DNA from 4 places in the Sporosarcina beigongshangi genome. Region 2 is predicted to be linked to each of the others. Evidence: predicted binding sites of a transcription regulator. Region 2 holds the regulator's gene; each other region holds the start of a gene.

Region 1 (4,849 bases), on a different contig from region 2:
GAAAGGTGTTGCGGTTATTCTAACGTCCATCCATTGCCGAAAGTAAACCGGATATGTCCAGTAAACAGGACGTTTTCTGGTTCTTGCTTGCTAGTTATAACTCTAAGTAAGTGGTTGATCAATAGAAGTGAAGAAAAGATTATAAACTAGTGAAGCAAAAAAAGCCATACGACTGGAATTTTCCCAGCTGTATGGCTACTTTGATTATTGTCTAGGCTTTGAGCACCAGCCGCTCCCTACGCTTTTCTTATTATCTACCAATCGGCCAATCAAATGGAATTGAGCCTGGTGGTGAGTGTTTCAAAATATCGAACACTGGAATTGTATAGGCAAATAGGATAAGCGCAATCGTAATACCAACCCATAAATACCAGTTTTCAAGAAACTTAGGCGTCGGCTGTGCGTTTGTAGCTTCCTCTGCAATTGGGAATTCCTCCACGCCACGTGGTGCAAAGAAGGTCAATTGGATGAAAATATACACCATTAGAATAATCCCGATGAACAGAATTGTTCCACCGACAGCTTGTGCAATTTGGTAACTAATCCATGTCGCTACTTGATCGCCGCCAGCGTACTCAGAGAAATTCGAACGACGCGGTCCACCTAGTAACCCTTGAATGTGCATGGAGCCAGACATAATGGCCATACCAATCGTCCAAATATATGTCTGAATCAATCCAAGCTTATTCAACTTCGGCGTCAATCTTCGGCCAGTTAAATGTGGAACAAGCCAATACGTAATTCCGAAGAAGGTTAAAATAACGGTTGTCGCAGCAGTTAAATGGAAATGCCCAGTAATATAAATCGTATTATGCACAAGCGCGTTCATTTGATAGGACGCGTTAATAATACCGCCCGCACCCCCAGGGATGAATGCTACCATACCGATAAATGGAGCGAGGAAACGAACATCTTTCCATGGCAACTTCTTAAACCAGCCAAATAGACTCTTATAGCCTTTTCTACGACCTGCTTCTTCAAACGTAGCAAAAATAGAGAATGCAGTCATGAGTGATGGAATAATAACCATGAACGTCAAGACGACTTGAATGAACTTCCATGTTGGATCAATACCAGGCTCTGTTAGCTGATGGTGGAAGCCTACAGGAATCGAGAACATCAACAGTAAAATGAAAGCTAATCGAGCAAGTGAATCACTGAATAATTTTCCACCGATGATTTTCGGGATGATTGCATACCAAGCCATATAAGCAGGAAGCAACCAGAAATAAACAAGTGGATGACCGAAATACCAAAATAATGTACGGCTTAGCAGAACGTTAATCGTCTCGGCATAACCAAGTGACCAGGGAATGAACTGAATGATTACTGCAGAAGCAACCCCCAGTGATGCGATGAACCACATGATCATATTGATGACGACCATGAATGCGAGTAACGGTGATTTTTCACCTTTATGTGCTTTCTTCCATACATACAGTTGACGGAAGTTAACGAATGCAGCAATCCAGCTACCAATGATAACGAGTGCTAATCCAAAGTAAAAGGCCGGATGTGCTCGAAGTGGTGCGTAAAATGTGTAAAGAACAGATGCCTCACCTACGAGAATCGTAATGGCAGTCATAGTCGTTCCAATGACCATTACCCAGAAAGCAATCCAAGCAACTTTTCTCTGTTTATCAGTAATGCCAACTGTTTTTCCCATCAGTGAAAATTGGAAGCCGATGATGAAAAATGTCGTCAAGACAAGTCCGAGAATAACACCATGTACTGTTAAAATCGTATAATAATCGATGTTGAATGGTAGTGTATATTTACCAGAACGGACGAGTGTTTGTAATAGCCCCATCAAACCACCGATAAGCAACGCTACGTATGTAACGTACATAAATGACATGTATAACTTGGATTCTTTTTTTGATATTGAAAGTTCATTCGTAGCCATTATTCATACACCTCCACTGTTCCATACATAATGTGGTGACCGATACCACAGTACTCATTACAAACGATTGTAAACTCCCCAGCGTTTTTCATAACGGTCTCATACCGACTGATGTGACCGGGTTCGACCATCATATTGACGTTTGTTCCAGCAACGTTGAAGCCGTGGACAACGTCTGTTGTCGTAATTTGATAAAGAACGGTAGAGCCTTTTGGTACGCGAATTGTTTTCACAGGGTTACCGTCCGCGTCTTTTCCCATATCATAGTTGAATGCAGAAGCGAGAATGTTGACGATATATTTTCCGTCGGCCACCTCACGCAGTCCAAGATTTTCTTGTTTAAATGAATCGTGAGCCTCCACATTTTGTGGATCAATAATTTCAATATGACTTTGCGGATGTGTACCTTTCCAAAATGCAGCAAATCCTATGATGACTAGAAATAATGCGAGTGACCCTACCCCAAGAGTGAGCCAAATTTTTTCATACTTGTGCAAATGCATACGTTTACCCTCCTGACGTTATCATTATCTAGATAGAAATAGTGCGTACAGCCCGAACCAAGAAATTAGAATAAAAATACCGACTAACATAACAGAGATAAAAGTTCCTTTTAAACTAACTTCGGCATCCATTTCAGTAGAATTGGACTGTTGTTGCTTTGGATTTTTGTTTCCCATTGTTACACCTCCTCTTCGTGATGAAGTTGCATGTCATACTTTTATCATAGTCAAATGGTGAAATACGGGAATTAGGGAAGTCCCTATCTGAAGAGGAAAGTAGAAATGTTTCACATTTTGTTCACCTCCTCTTCATAGTTCCGACATAATCTTAAACATAAAGAAAACCGCATTCCGAGGTGGAATGCGGTTTTGTATAATGTAGAAGTATAGTGATCATGTGCTTATTGCGGATTGTGATCCGTTTTTTCACGCGCCCCGCGCATCGGAACAAGTATCTCTGCACGCTGCTTCACTTCCATTAAGGTTCTTTGTTTGTCCCTTTGGATAGGCTCGTAATCTCCTGCGGCTGGATCACGGTCGTCATTTTTGAAGTAACGGTGTTGTGGATTTTTCCATTCACTAAAAGCTTCAAAATGACCATTTGTTATCAATCCGGTCATGCCGTATATTTCATGAAAGACTTCTTTCACTTCACCCGCCTCCATTTTAATATGTCCTCTCCCTTGTATTCCCGCTCTCTATCACTTTAAACCATCTATTAAGACAATTATGTTTCGAAAGAGAAATAAATGACATGATATGTAATGGATTTGTTACACGAATGTAATGTTTAGGCTTAATCAAACATGTTAAAGTTATTTTAGTTAGTTTTCAGATAAATAAATTCATTGGGGGAACATATGAAGAATATAGTTAAGTTACAAAAGTCAGCTGTAATCGTTGTAATGGCACTACTGTTATTTATAGCTCCTTTCACTGGACAAGCAGAAGCGGCAGCCGCAACTGATCTTACAAAAACAGCAAAAAGTTTAATCGGTGTTAAGTATAGCTATGGTGGTTCATCTACAAAAGGATTTGACTGTTCAGGATTTATTAATTATGTTTTTAAAGCACATGACATTAAAGTTTCACGCACATCTTCTAGTTTGTATGCATCAGGGAAGGCAGTTACTAAGGCAAACTTGGAAGCTGGTGACCTCGTATTTTTTAACACAACTGGAAAAGGCGTTTCACATGTTGGTATATACATAGGTAATGGTCAATTTGCACACGCATCTACTTCAAGAGGTGTCCGCATCGATAAGCTAAACGATCCTTACTATTGGGGAAGTCGCTATATTGGTGCTAAGCGCGTCACAAACTTCGATGCAGTTGCTTCACTTAACTAATTTCATAAAACAAACAGCACCGCATATCCTGACTGGATATGCGGTGCTTTTATGGTAGAACATAAAGAAGCTGCCTAGTAAAGTTTTCAACTTCGCTAGGCAGCTTTTACTCATTCCGCATTTTGTTGTGGTACACGAACTGTCCAACGTGACAGGTCTGGCTCTGCCTTTTGGATTAATTCCTTTGGATAGATAAACGTCCATGGTTTAGATGTGTTTGCTTTTACAGATAGTGGAGCAAGCTCAAAAGAACCTTTGGCTACGAGATCACCTGTTGCGTCAATGAGTTCAAGCGGTAGCTGCTCAATATCAATTTGCTTGGAGTGACCATTCCGGATGAAAACGGAAGTTACTATACTGCCGTCCTCCTGCTGCATCACTTGGAATCCACTAATATTTACTTCGCGCGAATTCAATTTTGGAAGACCTTGGACAACTGTTGCAAGGCCTTCTTTTTGCTCGTCTGTCAAGCCGTCTTCCCATGCTTGTTCTAGGTCAAGTCTATGGGGCACTAATGATTGAACATTGAATGCCAGTTTCCAGTTTTCTGTAGGAGGATGCTCTACGTGGGTAGTATTCTTCGGAAATACAAATACCCATGGTCTAGCACTGCGAGCTGGGATTTCTCCGAGCTCCGTTAAATCGAATTCATTTGAAGCGAGCACTTTATCCTCATCGTCAAGGAGCAATAATTCAACGGGACCGACAGAGATTTGTTGATCGAGTGAGGAACGGAAAAATGCTTTAACAAGCCAGCTACCGTTAGCCGTTTCAACATCAATGTCAATTCCAGATAAAGAAATTTGATTTGCTTTAAGTGGTTCAAGCTCATTAGATAAGAACCGAAACACATAGTCTTGCTCCTGTGGCACGTCCCATTCTGGATGAAGGGAGAGTGTGGTTTCGACATCATCTGTATGGCTAGATGTATCTAGACCATCAATGATTTCTTCAGAATCAATCGCGCTTTCAGATCCGGTCTTTTCGGTTTGTTTAAAAAATGAAAAAAGTTTCATTGTTGTGCCTCCTTTTGCTGTGCGATAAGTTTCATAAAGCCGATTACTTCGGAAGCGATATTGCGACGCAATTTC
Region 2 (4,849 bases):
GCTTGTTCCTGATCATAATAGCCAAATTGAACATTTGTCCCATAACGTATCAAGCCGGAAATCGGTTCATTCGCTTTAACGAGCGTTTTCAACAAAGTAGACTTGCCGACACCATTTGGTCCGATGATGGCAATACGGTCTTGTTTATAGACGCGCAGGTTGATGCCTGTAGAAACAGGAGAAGCGTTGTAGCCGATCGAGACATTGTCGAGAGCTAGCACATCATTGCCGCTTGGGCGATCAATAGAAAAGCTAAAGCTAGCCGATTTTTCATCTCCATCAGGCGAATCCATCCAGTCTGTTCGTTCAAGCAACTTCCGACGGCTTTTTGCCATTTTAGAGGTCGACGCACGAGCAATGTTGCGTTGGACGAAATCCTCGAGTTTCGCTTTCTCACTCATATCCTTTTCGAAAAGCTTTTGATCACGTTCATAATTCTTGGCTTTTTCGTCAAGATAGGCACTATAGTTTCCTGTGTATTTGGCTACTTTTCTTCTGGATACTTCGTAGACGACAGTCACGATTTCATCCAAGAAATAGCGATCGTGCGAAACAATTAGAATGGCTCCCTCATAGGAAACGAGGTATTTTTCCAGCCAGCCAAGTGTTTCGATATCAAGATGGTTTGTCGGCTCATCAAGGATAAGAAGATCTGGTTTACTCAACAGCATCTTAGCGAGTGCCAATCGGGTTTTTTGCCCCCCAGATAGAAGGCTAACACTTTTTTCATAATCATCGGGATAAAAGCGCATACCGTGTAGGACGGAGCGTGTGTCTGATTCATACTGATAGCCGCCAGAATCCTTGAATTCGATTTGCAGGGCGTCATATTCCGACATCACCCGTTCATAGTCTGTCGAGTTGTCGTATACTGCTGGGTCAGCCATCTGTTGCTCAAGCGTCCGGAGCCGTCTTTCCATATTATGAAGCGGTTCGAAAACGGTCATCATTTCTTGCCAAACAGACAAGGCAGAGTCGATGCCGCTATGCTGTTCAAGATAACCAATTCTTACGTCTTTTGGGATGATTAAATCGCCCGAGTCAGCTGTCATTTCACCAGCAATTATTTTAAGGAGTGTCGACTTGCCTGCTCCGTTACGTCCAACAAGTGCAACGCGGTCACGGTGTTGCACTTCAAGTCGCACATTTTCTAATATATCGGTTCCTGAGAATGATTTTGTCAGTCCGTTCACTTGTAAAACAATCATAGTGAGCACCTCTATTCCTCTTCAGTTTAATGGAATGGTGCGAAGCGTGCAACGGTTGACTTTACAACATTCAGTATCTACTGTACGATAGAATCGGTTTCAGTTCGGATACGATTATGCTAAGGTGTAATGAATGAGTAGGTTCAGGAGGATTACAATGATAGAAGAAACGCCGAAAATACCACAGGCGACATCCAAACGGTTGCCTCTATATTATAGATTTCTTCAAAACTTCGCGAATTTGGGTAAGAAACGTGTGTCTTCTAGTGAATTAAGTGAAGCAATGAAAATCGATGCAGCTACAATTCGACGAGACTTCTCCCATTTTGGAGCGCTTGGTCGCAAAGGGTATGGCTATGATGTACATTATCTTGTCGAATTTTTCCGTCAAATCCTCGATCAGGATGAAGGAACGGATGTCGCGCTCATTGGCGTGGGTAGTTTAGGCAGTGCATTTTTAAAATATAATTTTCATAAAAACCATAATACACGTATTGTCGTAGCGTTTGACCCGAAAGCGCCGGCAGAGGGAAAAATGTTGAGCGGCATCCCTGTATTTCACCCAGATACAATTAGTGAAAAAATTGTCGAGCTTGGCATTGATCTTGTCATTTTGACGGTACCTTCTCGTGTGGCACAGGATGTCACCGATAAGCTGATAAAGGCGGGAATTAAAGGGATTTTAAACTTTACGCCAGTCCGTCTGACAGCACCTGATGAGGTGCGTGTCCATACGATTGATTTGTCTGTAGAGCTACAGACCCTTATTTATTTCATGAAAAATGACGTTAAAAATTCACAATTATAATGGCTCAATAATAGTAATACAAGCTGTTTTCGTGTAAAATGGATAGCATAAAGAGGGATGGTCTAGTCCTTCTACTACGAGGGAGGTGTCTGAGATGCCAGGTCCAATGAGTTTAGTAATTATCGCAATTATTGCGTTGCTTGTTTTCGGTCCAAAGAAGTTGCCTGAGATTGGAAAGGCGTTCGGTTCTTCATTGCGTGAATTTAAAAACGCGACGAAAGGTCTCGTAGAAGATAACGATGTGAAGAAAGTAGAAGACAAGAAAGCAGAAGTATTGCAAGTGGAAGTGAAGAAAGAAGAAGTGAAGTAAGTTAGGATGTTTGTCCAATGGCAGAAAAAAACTTAACAATCATTGAACATATAGATGAAATTAGAAAACGGCTGATGGTTATCGTCGTTTTCTTTGTTGTTGCAATAATAGGCGGATTTTTTATCGCCAAGCCAATCATTCAATTTTTGCAGTTTCAGTTTTTGCAACATGACGGATTAGTTGATGGTACGACGCTTAACGCGTTCAATGTGCTCGATCCTATTATGATTTACTTGAAAGTGATCATTTTTGTTGCAGTCATTATTATTTCACCGGTTATTATGTATCAGTTATGGGCGTTCATCTCGCCGGGATTGCATGAAACAGAGCGGCGTGCCACGTTAAATTATATTCCGTTTACGTTTTTCCTATTTGTCGGGGGGATTTCGTTTTCCTACTTTGTCCTGTTACCCTATGTGATGAAGTTCATGATGAATTTATCTTCAGATTTAGGCATCACGCAAACAATCGGTATTAATGAATATTTTTCGTTTTTGTTCCAATTACTTATTCCGTTCGGCATCATTTTCCAATTACCAATTGTGTTGCTGTTTTTAACAAGACTTGGTATTTTGGATCCAGCGACACTGGTGAAAATTCGTAAATATGCCTATTTCACATTGTTTGTTATTGCAGCTTTCATTACACCGCCGGATCTGTTATCTCATCTTTTCGTGACCGTGCCATTGTTTGCGCTCTATGAAATTAGTATTTTCATATCCCGATTTGGTTATCGGAAATATTTGAAGGCAGAAAAGCAACGTGAGGCAGAAGAAGTACAAGCAGAACAACAGCGGAAGTTAGAGGAAGTACGTGCAGAGCAACAGCGACAAATTGACGAAGTGATGGGGCAACAAGAGTAAACTAAAAAAGTCTTTCAACCGGAAGTATTCGGTTGAAAGACTTTTTTAGTAGAAAAATATGAACATAGCTTGTTTCAAACGTTTCAGCTCATCGAGATACCTTTGAATATCGTCGAATTTTAGTTGGGCAATGACGACAAAGCCGTTCATAAGTAGATGGGCAATCATCGGTGTCAATAGTCGTTTTGTTCGGTAGTACAAATAGGAGAAAATTAGCCCCGGTGCCATGTACATCAATAGATGCTCAAATTCATTATGCATTGCCGCGAAAACGAGGGCGCTGGCAATGGCTGCGATCCAGAAATTCGTTTTTTGATAAATTCCACCAAAAAGAATACGTCTAAACACAATTTCTTCTAGGAATGGTGCAAACACTACGATTGAAATAATAATGATGGGAGATACTTTTGCAATGTTACTGAGTATGGCCGTATTATCAGATCCCGGTGTAATGCCAAACAAGCTCTCAATCATAGCCGCGAGCATCTGTCCGCCCATAACAAGGAAGAAACCGAGGATTCCCCAAAGAATCGCATTGCCGGTTGTAGATTTTTTTACTTTGAAAACATGTAAGAATTTTTTATTGCGCAAGATGAACCATAAGAACACAACGGCAGCCAACGCATTACTGATGAATAGTGACCAAGCACTCGCACGATAAGCAATAGCTTTTTCATTGTATTGTTCATCCCAGGGAAAGTGGTCAAACAAGCCTTGCCCTAAAAAGATACTACCAAATTGCATGGCTGCATAGGTTACTAAGAGCCATAAAGAGATTATCCAGTTTTTCAAGCATGCCACCCTTTCAACTGTGGATGAAGTCCATTTTATCTGTTTAAAGTCAGATAAGCAAAGAGAAATGTTTGACTTGAATCATGAGGGAGTTCAAACTTCCCGTTGATTCAAGTTAAGCCTCCGGCAGATGTCTAGGATTTTGATTGTATTTCACTTGCAATTAATGCAAATGTTCATTATGATAAGAAATGTATTAGCACTCACATCTATCGAGTGCTAAAAACATGAAATTACTTTGAGGAGGTTGTTTCACTTGTTGAAACCATTAGGTGACCGTATCTTAATCGAATTGATCGAGGCAGAAGAAAAAACATCAAGCGGTATTGTAATACCGGATTCCGCGAAAGAGAAACCGCAAGAAGGAAAAGTCATTGCGGCAGGTACTGGACGCGTGCTTGAAAATGGCCAGCGCATCGACCTAGAAGTTAAAGAAGGCGATCGGATCATCTTCTCAAAATATGCTGGTACTGAAGTGAAATATGAAGGTAACGAATATCTGATCCTGCGTGAAAGCGACATTTTAGCGATTATCGGCTAATGCTTGGTTAATGTACAAATACACGAAAATCAGGAGGGAACTTATAAATGGCTAAACAAATTAAATTCAATGAAGATGCACGTAGCGCAATGCTTCGTGGTGTGGATACATTAGCAGATGCTGTAAAAGTAACACTTGGACCTAAAGGACGTAACGTTGTTCTTGAGAAGAAATTTGGTTCACCACTTATTACAAATGACGGTGTAACAATTGCGAAAGAAATCGAATTAGAAGATGCATTTGAAAATATGGGTGCTAAACTCGTAGCAGAAGTAGCTTCTAAAACGAACGAAATCGCAGGTGACGGTACAACAACTGCAACGGTTC
Region 3 (4,849 bases), on a different contig from region 2:
AAAATCACCGATAGAGCAATGATAAATGGTTTGTAATTACGTTTTTTAAACGGCTTATTTGTGCTACTTTTCATAGAAATATTCCACTCCAATATTTTTTTTGAGACCCTACATCTTTAAAGTGATGACTTATACATTCTACATGAAAAGTCGCTGCGTCCCAATGAATAAGTGTTAAATTCACTAGAAAAAAGGTAAACTAGTAGTAGACAAACTAGGGGAGGCAGATTATATGGAAAGGTTTCAGCTGAAAAGAATTTATGAGCCGTTTAAACCGGAAGATGGTCATCGGGTGTTGATAGATAGGCTATGGCCACGTGGGATTTCAAAGGAACATGCACATTTAGCAGATTGGGCAAAGGATGTTGCACCTAGTAGCGAACTGCGAAAATGGTTTGATCATGATCCTGACAAATTTCTAGTCTTTCAAGAAAAGTATGTAAATGAGCTTCGTACAGATGCTGTTAAAACTAATAAAGTATCAGAATTGCGACAGTTGGCCAGCACAACACCCATAACACTTGTATTCGCCGCCAAAGATCCTATTCAGAATCACGCGGTCATTCTGAAAGAAGAATTAGAGCGGAATATAAGTGACGCTGGACTTGATTTATAAACATGCCCAGCGTTTCTCAGATCTATCACCGTTGCCCAGAATAGCTACCCGACTTACCATTTCTCACCGACAACTGTCTTGTCGAAAAAGGAACCAGTCTCCCCTTCTCCTTCACCAAAGCAGCCATATAAATAGACGCCTCCGTTATAATCGCAAACAACAATGTTCCTACAGCGACATGCAGCATTGCCCAGACAATATCAATTGCTGTCACAATTGTTAAAACACCCAATATAACTTGAAGCGCAACTATCACTAATACAGCTGTAAACCGTTTCTGTAATGGTGCGCCCCAGCGTTTTGCAAAGGACCAATACGTTAACAACACACTATAAACCGCTAAAATAATTCCTAAAAGTCGATGTGTCGTTTGAACGATTTCAGGACCAGTACTTGGTATAACGGAGTCACCACATGTCGCCCAGCCACAGCTCGTCCCGATAAAATCATGCTTCACATAAGCACCTACAAAAAGAATAGCAAGGACTAACCCTACTAACACTTTAATATGCCTACTTATTTTCTTCTGTTGCTCATTGCCAAGCACCGCACGATGAACTACCACCCCTTCCGACCGACGCCATATGACTAACACACAAGCAAGAAAGAGCATCGCTATAATTAAATGACTGGCAATAATAAAGGTAGGAAGATGAAACCATACAATGATTGCACCAAGTATTAGTTGAAAAACAAGCAAAGCCACCATCCCGTTAGCTGCCTTTCGGATTGCAGGACTTGTCCTTTCACGGACAACTTTTACAAATAGAATAATAGTCAGAACACCAAGAAAAGCACCAATAACTCGATGCGCAAATTCAATCAATGTCTCCCCTTGCAACGTTGGAATCACTTCTCCATTACATAAAGGCCATTCTGGTCCGCAGCCTAACCCTGATTGCGATGAAGCCACATATCCTCCGAATACAACTAAACCGAAAGTGATGATTGCCACCCAAAAAGATAAGCGTTTAATCGACAAATTCATTCCCCCATTTTACTAGAATTTAAAATCGGCATCCAACTTTTAACATTGCCAATAATCTCTCAAATTATAAGTGGCATATATGAAGTTTTTAAGTGGTTTCTAAATGAATTCCAAAATCGTAATGAAGAGCCCTTAGTGCTTTATTTCTTTTGTGTATAACTTCCTCGTTCATCGGTTAGGTTACTAATAAGTTTCGATGAAAGGATGAGCGAGTTGAAAGTAAAATGGAGGAAGCTGCTTATCACCCTACTAGCTTGCCAATTCATCATCGGTGCTTGTAGCGATGAGAATGTCGTTAAGGACAAGCCCGATGAAGACGAAAAACAAGCCCTAGGTGAACAATATGGCTTTACTTCTTTTGATATTGCGATTGATACGAAGGATAAGAAAGAAGCAGTAATTGCTAACTACGAGGAAAAGCCTGATAAGACTGAAGCGATGTATGAGAATAAAATTGAGGATGCCTATTTTCACGGTGACCAAGCAATGGACAAGCTTGATGAAATCTTTCAGGAAATGGAGATGACCGCTGATACAGACGACGAAGATTTGATCAAACAAGCCGCGGAAGCATTCGAGGTACTAGATTATAAAACATTGAAATTGAAAGTAACATTTAAAGGTCATGATACTAAAGAGTTAATGATGACGAAGTGAAAATAGAATGCATAAGGAGAATCAGCGAAGTAGGATGATTCTTTAGTAAATGAATGCCTTGTATCTTTTTTATCGGCAATCTGTTCATTAATTTGTAATATTTAGGGATAGCGCAATTTAATAATTGCGCTATAATTTTGGAGAATACAACAGGAGCAGCTCTTTTTTTTCGTTACTCATGTGAAAGTCTTCACAAACTTTTCACGACTTCTTCACACCTTATAACATGAAGCGATCTAACAAAGGCAGCTTTAGCCGATTCACCAGTATTCCTGATTACAACTTAGAAGATAAAAAGCCGGAGGGAAATGAGATGAAAGAAACAATCGCGACTTTTAGTGATATGGCTGTTTCAAAAATTAATTTATTGAACTCGAGTAAAGCTAGATATTTCACTGTGACAATGATGGCAGGATTTTTCGTTGGATTAGGGGTTATTCTCATTTATACGATTGGCGGAATGCTCGGGGCTTCCGGTTTTGCAGGTACAAAGCTTATTATGGGAATGGCTTTCGGGGTTGCGCTTAGTCTTGTTCTTATGGCGGGCGCAGATCTTTTTACGAGTAATAACATGATCATGACCATTGGAACATTGATGAAAAAAACAACAAAATATGACACAGTAAAAGTATGGATCTTTAGTTATATCGGTAACTTCGCGGGCTCCATTGTCGTTGCAGCGCTATTTTTTTATTCTGGTCTAGCTTCTGGTGTGACAGCAGATTTCATCACATCAACGGCTAGCAGTAAGATGAATACGCCATTTATGGAGTTGTTTGTCCGTGGGATTCTTTGTAATATTCTTGTCTGTTTAGCTGCCTGGTGCTCTGTCAAATTAAAAGATGAAACAGCGAAACTAATTATGATTTTCTGGTGCTTATTTGCTTTCATCACTTCTGGTTTTGAGCATAGTATTGCCAACATGACGCTACTCTCTATTTCACTAATGGTTCCCCACCCTGAAACAGTGTCGATGATGGGGTTGGCGGCAAACTTAGTACCCGTCACTATCGGCAATATCATAGGGGGTGCCCTATTCATTGGAGCAGCTTATTGGTATAGCAATACTAGCAAACAAGTCAAGATTCTTTCATAAAATTTGCGGACGAGCAAATATCCCTCGATTAGCTTTCAATTCGAGGGATATTTGATGAAGTTATTTTGAACAAAGAACAAATAGAATAACCTATTAAAATATCTTTTTTCGATCTCGCTCATCTTTTAATAGTTCAACTGATTCTCTAAAGCGCAGTGAATGAATATTTTCCCTTTCTCTTAAAAACCTTAGAGAATCATTGATTAACGGATCGTCTGAAATATCGATCAGCCACTGGTATGTCGCTCTCGCTTTTTCTTCGGCTGCGATATCTTCATACAAATCAGCAATCGGATCACCTTTCGCCTGAATATACGTTGCGGTGAAGGGTACGCCACCTGCATTTTCATAAAAAAGAGAATGACCGTGGTTGACGAAATGTGCGCCAAGACCTGCTTCTTCCAGCTGTTCGGGCGTTGCATCTTTCGTTAATTTATAAATCATTGTCGCTAGCATTTCTAGATGAGAGAATTCTTCTGTTGCAATGTCTGTTAGTACGCCGATAACTTTACTTGGGACCGTATAGCGCTGATTCATATACCGGAGCGCGGCAGCCAGTTCCCCGTCTGCCCCCCCGTATTGTTCCATGAGATATTTCGCGAGCTTTGGATTGCACGTACCCACCTCAACTGGATACAACAGTTTTTTTTCATAAACCCACATTACGTATCTCCCTCCTCATCGTTGCCATGGCCACGGTGTTGAATTCCAGCGCCATCCAAGTTCAATCGCTTGTTCAGTAGGAACTGAGAGTAGAGATAAGGGGCCATACCTCTTTTCATATTGACGTCGTACATGGGCTGCTTCTTTAATCGCTTCACGCCACTGACCAAGCGCCTCCGCGTCCTCTGGATGCGTATCCGTATACAAGGTTAACTCGACAACAACAAAATCCGCTTGCTGTACGCGTAGCATCATTTCTCTTTCTTCTTCAAACGCATTCACGAAATCCCCTCTTCCCGAAAAAATCCATCTGCCAATGAGGGCCAAAGTGTACCTTGACGTAGTGTTTCTTCAGGTGAATTTTGCGGTAGTCCTGGTGGTTGAAAATTCATGAAAATTTGTGGTGGCAAAACGAAAGTCTTTACCAGTATAGGTGGGCAAGGATCGAGCGGTGAAACGTAAGGTCTATAACTCCCCCGGAACAATGGACGTTCCATATTTAATCACTCCTTGCGCTATCTTATGACAGCACCGCCCATTTGATTCAAATAAATTGCGCCTCGGCGTAATTGTGAATCGAACAGCGAAGGGTTCGATTTGCCGTATTTCTGCGTACTTTGAAGAAATTAAGACACCCGCAGACGTCGCAAACTTAAGTTTCCTTTCCCACTCCCCTCAAAATCCCTAACATCTGCCGGCCGACAATAACGCCACGTCCTGTGGCATTGTCGGCACTAGTACGTCCTGTACGTCGGAGGCTTAACAGGGAGGAATTGAACTTCATTCCTCCTTAATCAGCAAATCTATTTGTACTGAAACCGAAGCGTCA
Region 4 (4,849 bases), on a different contig from region 2:
GAATATGCAATTGAAGAGGCAATTCAAGTACGTGATGCTCATGAAGGTGAAGTTACAGTCATTACGATTGGTGACGAAGATGCAGAGAAACAATTGCGCACAGCATTAGCGATGGGGGCAGATAAGGCGGTCCTTATTAATACTGAGGACGATCTTGATGAAATGGATGAATTTACGGCTGCCAAAATTATCGCTGAATATTTGAAGGATAAAGAAGTGGATTTAATTCTTGCGGGGAACGTCGCGATTGACGGCGGTTCGGGGCAAATTGGACCACGAGTGGCTGAACTTCTTGGCATTAACTATGTGACAACGATTACAAATCTTGAAATCGATGGCACAAAAGTAACAATCGTACGTGATGTTGAAGGGGATTCTGAAACAATTGAGACGGCATTACCTCTTCTTGTAACCGCACAGCAAGGCTTGAATGAGCCGCGTTATCCATCCCTGCCGGGGATTATGAAAGCTAAGAAAAAGCCGCTTGAAGAGCTTGAGTTGGATGACTTAGACCTTGATGAAGATGATGTAGCGGCTAAAACAGAAACAATTGAAGTATATTTACCACCACAAAAGGCAGCTGGACGTGTTCTTGAAGGTGAAATTGCCGATCAAGTGAAAGAGCTAGTCACTTTGCTGAATTCTGAAGCGAAAGTAATCTAATCGGCTTCGGCAAAAAGAGTCTAACAATTAGAACATAACTTTGAATTGTCATAGGAGGGACTTTATAAATGTCTAACAAAGTAGTAGTACTTGGGGAAGCAAGAGAAGGAGCATTACGTAATGTTTCTTTTGAAGTCATTGCAGCCGCTAAAAAGATTTCTGGTGGCGGTGAAGTAGTTGGTGTGTTGCTTGGTGATGCAGTCGAATCATTGGCAGCAGAAATGATTCAATATGGTGCTGATCGTGTTATTACTGTGGAGCATCCACATTTGAAACAATATACATCTGATGCTTTTAGTCAAGCGTTTATGGCAGTCTATGAACAGGAGAAACCTAATGCTGTCGTATTTGGTCATACAGCGCTAGGTAAAGACTTATCACCGAAAATTGCGAGTAAGTTGGCATGTGGCTTGATTTCAGATGTGACAGCTATCGAAGGTGAAGGTGATGCTGCGGTATTCATTCGCCCGATTTATTCTGGAAAAGCATTTGAAAAAGTGAGAAACAAAGAAGGGCTTTTATTTGTCACGGTTCGTCCAAACAATATAGCGCCTCTGGCACAGGATGCTAGCCGTACGGGTGACGTGTCATCTGTAACCGCAGACATTACGAGCCTACGTTCAGTCATTGCAGAAGTTGTCCGAAAATCAACTGAAGGTGTCGATCTTTCTGAAGCGAAAGTAGTTGTTGCGGGTGGTCGCGGTGTGAAGAGCGCGGAAGGATTCGCGCCATTACAAGAGCTTGCAACGCTACTAGGCGGAGCAATTGGGGCATCACGTGGTGCTTGTGATGCAGATTACTGTGATTACTCCCTACAAATCGGTCAGACGGGTAAAGTAGTCACTCCGGACTTGTATATCGCCGCTGGTATTTCAGGTGCAATCCAGCACGTTGCAGGGATGTCAAATGCTAAAGTAATCGTTGCGATCAACAAAGATCCAGAAGCGAATATTTTCAAAATTGCAGATTACGGCATCGTTGGCGATTTGTTCGATGTCATTCCATTGATGATTGAAGAAATTAAAAAGATTAAGTCAAACTGAACATCTAGAAAAAGTCTCCCCAAAAGGGAGGCTTTTTTGTTTCAGACAGAAAGTCTTGTTCCTTAATTATAGTGATAAAGGTCACAAAATTAATTTCCATAATAAATTATACTTAGAATATAAGAAGTTTTAAAAGTGGATTTCTTAAACCGCACTTTCTCCTTTAGCGATTAAAATATATAGCAGTATCGCATCAAAAACTAGACATGAGGTGAAAAATATTGAATATACAATTTGATATAAAAAGAATTCACATCTTCAAAGAACTATTACTTCGTTTCCGTCATGGTGGGTCATCAGAATCGATCCGAGTGGATTTTAATCAATATTTTAAAAATGTGAATGTTGTTGACATATTGCTAATCCAATTGGAATTAATAAATGGTGACTATGGTATTACGATTGAGGATGTTGAGAAGTTTTCTATTATTTATCCTGATTTATGTGGCGGCATAATGAACGAAAAGGAAACTTCAGGCATTTATCATCCAGTTCAAATTTTTAAAGAAGAAATTACTGCATTTCAAGTTGTTTTGAATCAAATCAACCGTCTTTTGGAGTCATTCGAAGTAGATAAACATCAAATTCAGAAGACAGATAGAACAGATGAATTACAGCATCAACTAGTTCGATTAGGCGAATTTCATAACCATTATCATCGGAAGGAAAAGCTCTTCTTTCCGATAATGGAACGATATGGTCACTATTCACCCATAAGAACAGTGTGGATGATGGATGATCAAATTCGTGTCTTGTATCAGGCTGTAAAAAAACAAAGTATTCAACTGTCCGATGAGAATTTTACACGCTTTCGAAAAAGATATGATGCATTCGAAAAGAAGTTTAAGGAAATGATTTTTCAAGAAGAAGCAATTATTTTGCCAATTCTTCGATCTATATTTAGTGAAGATGACTGGTTAGCGATTGCAAATGAAAGTGATGCATTCGGCTATTCAATCATCGAAGCGCCTAAGGGAAAATGGAAGCTGAAATCTGAAGATGTAGACAAAGTCGTAAGTAATACATCAACAACTCAAAATCTAATTTTGGGTGGTGGTGGTTATTTAACGATAGAAGAAGCCCAACTCATTTTTAACAATTTGCCATTGGAAATAACATTTGTTGATAAAAATGATCTATTTAAATACTTCAACAAAATAACAGAAGCATCGGAAATGTTGTTAGTGCGAACCCCAATTTCTATTGGGCGTAGTGTAGCAAATTGTCATCCTCCTAAAAGTCTAAAAAAGGTCATGACGCTAATTCGCGATCTTAAAACAGGAAAACGAACTTCTGAAAGTATGTGGTTTAAAAAGAACAATCAATACATTTATCTTACTTATAAAGCAATACGTAACGAGGAAGGGGAATTTTTAGGTGTTTTGGAATATGTCCAAGATATTCAACCTTTCCTCGAATTGCCCAGTAAAGTAAAAACAGGACTTAGTAAATTAAAAAATTCATGACATTGCAACAAGCAAAGCATATATTTAGCCCGCGCAATAACTGCATGATATACTACGAGCATAGTTAATAAAGGAGGAAATGTTATTATGGCAATTATTAATGCGACGGATCAAAACTTTGCGGAGAATATTAAAGAAGGACTTGTCCTTGTTGACTTTTGGGCACCTTGGTGTGGACCTTGTAAAATGATCGCTCCTGTTCTTGAAGAATTAGATGGCGACTTTGAAGGCAAAGCACAAATTGTAAAAGTAGACGTAGATGACAATCAAGGAACAGCAAGTAACTACGGTGTTATGTCTATCCCAACGCTTATCCTATTTAAAGATGGCGAGATTGTAGACAAAGTGGTTGGTTTCAAACCGAAAGAAGCACTTGCAGAACTAATCGAAAAACACGCGTAATCAAATTTAACTTAATTCAATAGAATAACCGGGTCCTTCATTGGTACCCGGTTTTTTTTAGGTAGGTGACGGATATGAATGAATTGATTGAACAGAAATTGGCGATTTTACCCGAGTTGCCGGGCTGTTATTTTATGAAGGATCGGCAAGGAACCGTTATATATGTTGGGAAAGCGAAAGTATTAAAAAATCGGGTGCGTAGCTATTTCACGGGCAGTCATGATGGGAAAACACAGCGGCTCGTAGGTGAAATTGAGGATTTTGAGTATATGGTCACCTCATCCAATATTGAGGCACTTGTGCTTGAATTGAATCTTATTAAACAGTACGACCCGAAATACAATATTATGTTGAAAGACGATAAAACCTATCCCTACTTGAAAATTACAACCGAGCGCCATCCTAAATTAATCATTACGCGGCAAGTGAAGAAGGATAAAGGGAAATATTTTGGCCCGTATCCGAATGCTTATGCAGCAGGGGAGACGAAAAAGTTATTAGACCGACTGTATCCGTACCGAAAATGTCAGACGATGCCAGATCGTGTGTGCTTGTACTATCATATCGGTCAATGTCTAGCCCCATGCGTCAATGAAGTTGATCAGGAGATTTATAAGGAAATGGTGGACGACATTAGTCGTTTCCTAAATGGCGGCTATAAAAGTGTCAAGAAGGAATTGACCGAAAAAATGTCCTCCGCTGCGGAAAATTTGGAGTTTGAGCGTGCGAAAGAGTATCGGGATCAAATTACAAATATTGAAGCAGTTATGGAAAAACAAGCGATGACAATGAATGATTTTACGGATCGTGATATTTTTGGTTATGCAATTGAAAATGGCTGGATGTGTGTTCAGGTATTTTTTGTACGGCAGGGGAAATTGATTGAAAGGGATGTGTCGCTGTTTCCGCTTTACCAAGACCCTGAAGACGAGCTACTGACATTCATCGGACAATTTTATGGGAAGTCCGAGCATTTGCTACCAAAGGAAATCTTATTATCTCAAGGGGTTGACAGTGAATTGGTTCGTCAGCTTCTGAACGTCAATGTATTTATTCCGCAACGAGGGAAAAAGAAATCATTGGTGGATCTTGCTATTAAAAATGCGGAAATGTCATTGAAGGATAAGTTTCAGCTGATGGAAAGGCAAGAACAGCGAACGATTGGTGCGTGCGAGGAACTGGGTGAGGCGATGAATATAACGATACCGCTTCGCATCGAGGCTTTTGATAACTCCCATACGTACGGGGCTGATCCTGTTTCTGCGATGGTGTCAT

The links. Region 2 encodes Rex, which represses fermentation and respiration genes when NADH is low (regulators of the CRP and FNR family bind a similar motif). Its sites were predicted from a motif close to TTGTGAAATATTTCACAA; they were not measured.
Region 1: R2B77_RS10200 (cytochrome c oxidase subunit 2A) is a predicted target of Rex. The motif match lies at 2,685-2,702, and genes of this name have one in related genera.
Region 3: R2B77_RS06765 (formate/nitrite transporter family protein) is a predicted target of Rex. The motif match lies at 2,440-2,457, and genes of this name have one in related genera.
Region 4: R2B77_RS01675 (DUF438 domain-containing protein) is a predicted target of Rex. The motif match lies at 1,776-1,793, and genes of this name have one in related genera.

Annotation. Positions count from the first base shown of each region.
Region 1 is NZ_JAWLIR010000018.1:51,340-56,188, reverse strand. It holds gene R2B77_RS10210 (b(o/a)3-type cytochrome-c oxidase subunit 1) at 251-1,906, opposite strand; gene R2B77_RS10205 (cupredoxin domain-containing protein) at 1,906-2,409, opposite strand; gene R2B77_RS10200 (cytochrome c oxidase subunit 2A) at 2,434-2,586, opposite strand; gene R2B77_RS10195 (hypothetical protein) at 2,811-3,059, opposite strand; gene R2B77_RS10190 (C40 family peptidase) at 3,270-3,758, shown strand; gene R2B77_RS10185 (accessory Sec system S-layer assembly protein) at 3,869-4,774, opposite strand; gene secA2 (accessory Sec system translocase SecA2) at 4,771-4,849, opposite strand, start outside.
Region 2 is NZ_JAWLIR010000055.1:1,337-6,185, reverse strand. It holds gene R2B77_RS16795 (ABC-F family ATP-binding cassette domain-containing protein) at 1-1,208, opposite strand, end outside; gene R2B77_RS16790 (redox-sensing transcriptional repressor Rex) at 1,366-2,016, shown strand; gene R2B77_RS16785 (twin-arginine translocase TatA/TatE family subunit) at 2,111-2,326, shown strand; gene tatC (twin-arginine translocase subunit TatC) at 2,344-3,189, shown strand; gene R2B77_RS16775 (CPBP family intramembrane glutamic endopeptidase) at 3,235-3,981, opposite strand; gene groES (co-chaperone GroES) at 4,238-4,522, shown strand; partial or broken gene groL (chaperonin GroEL) at 4,570-4,849, shown strand, end outside.
Region 3 is NZ_JAWLIR010000008.1:185,412-190,260, forward strand. It holds gene R2B77_RS06745 (DUF420 domain-containing protein) at 1-74, opposite strand, end outside; gene R2B77_RS06750 (DUF488 domain-containing protein) at 233-616, shown strand; gene R2B77_RS06755 (COX15/CtaA family protein) at 642-1,598, opposite strand; gene R2B77_RS06760 (YusW family protein) at 1,818-2,261, shown strand; gene R2B77_RS06765 (formate/nitrite transporter family protein) at 2,575-3,357, shown strand; gene R2B77_RS06770 (manganese catalase family protein) at 3,451-4,020, opposite strand; gene R2B77_RS06775 (spore coat protein CotJB) at 4,036-4,302, opposite strand; gene R2B77_RS06780 (spore coat associated protein CotJA) at 4,299-4,517, opposite strand.
Region 4 is NZ_JAWLIR010000002.1:228,557-233,405, reverse strand. It holds gene R2B77_RS01685 (electron transfer flavoprotein subunit beta/FixA family protein) at 1-663, shown strand, start outside; gene R2B77_RS01680 (electron transfer flavoprotein subunit alpha/FixB family protein) at 732-1,706, shown strand; gene R2B77_RS01675 (DUF438 domain-containing protein) at 1,928-3,172, shown strand; gene trxA (thioredoxin) at 3,260-3,574, shown strand; gene uvrC (excinuclease ABC subunit UvrC) at 3,649-4,849, shown strand, end outside.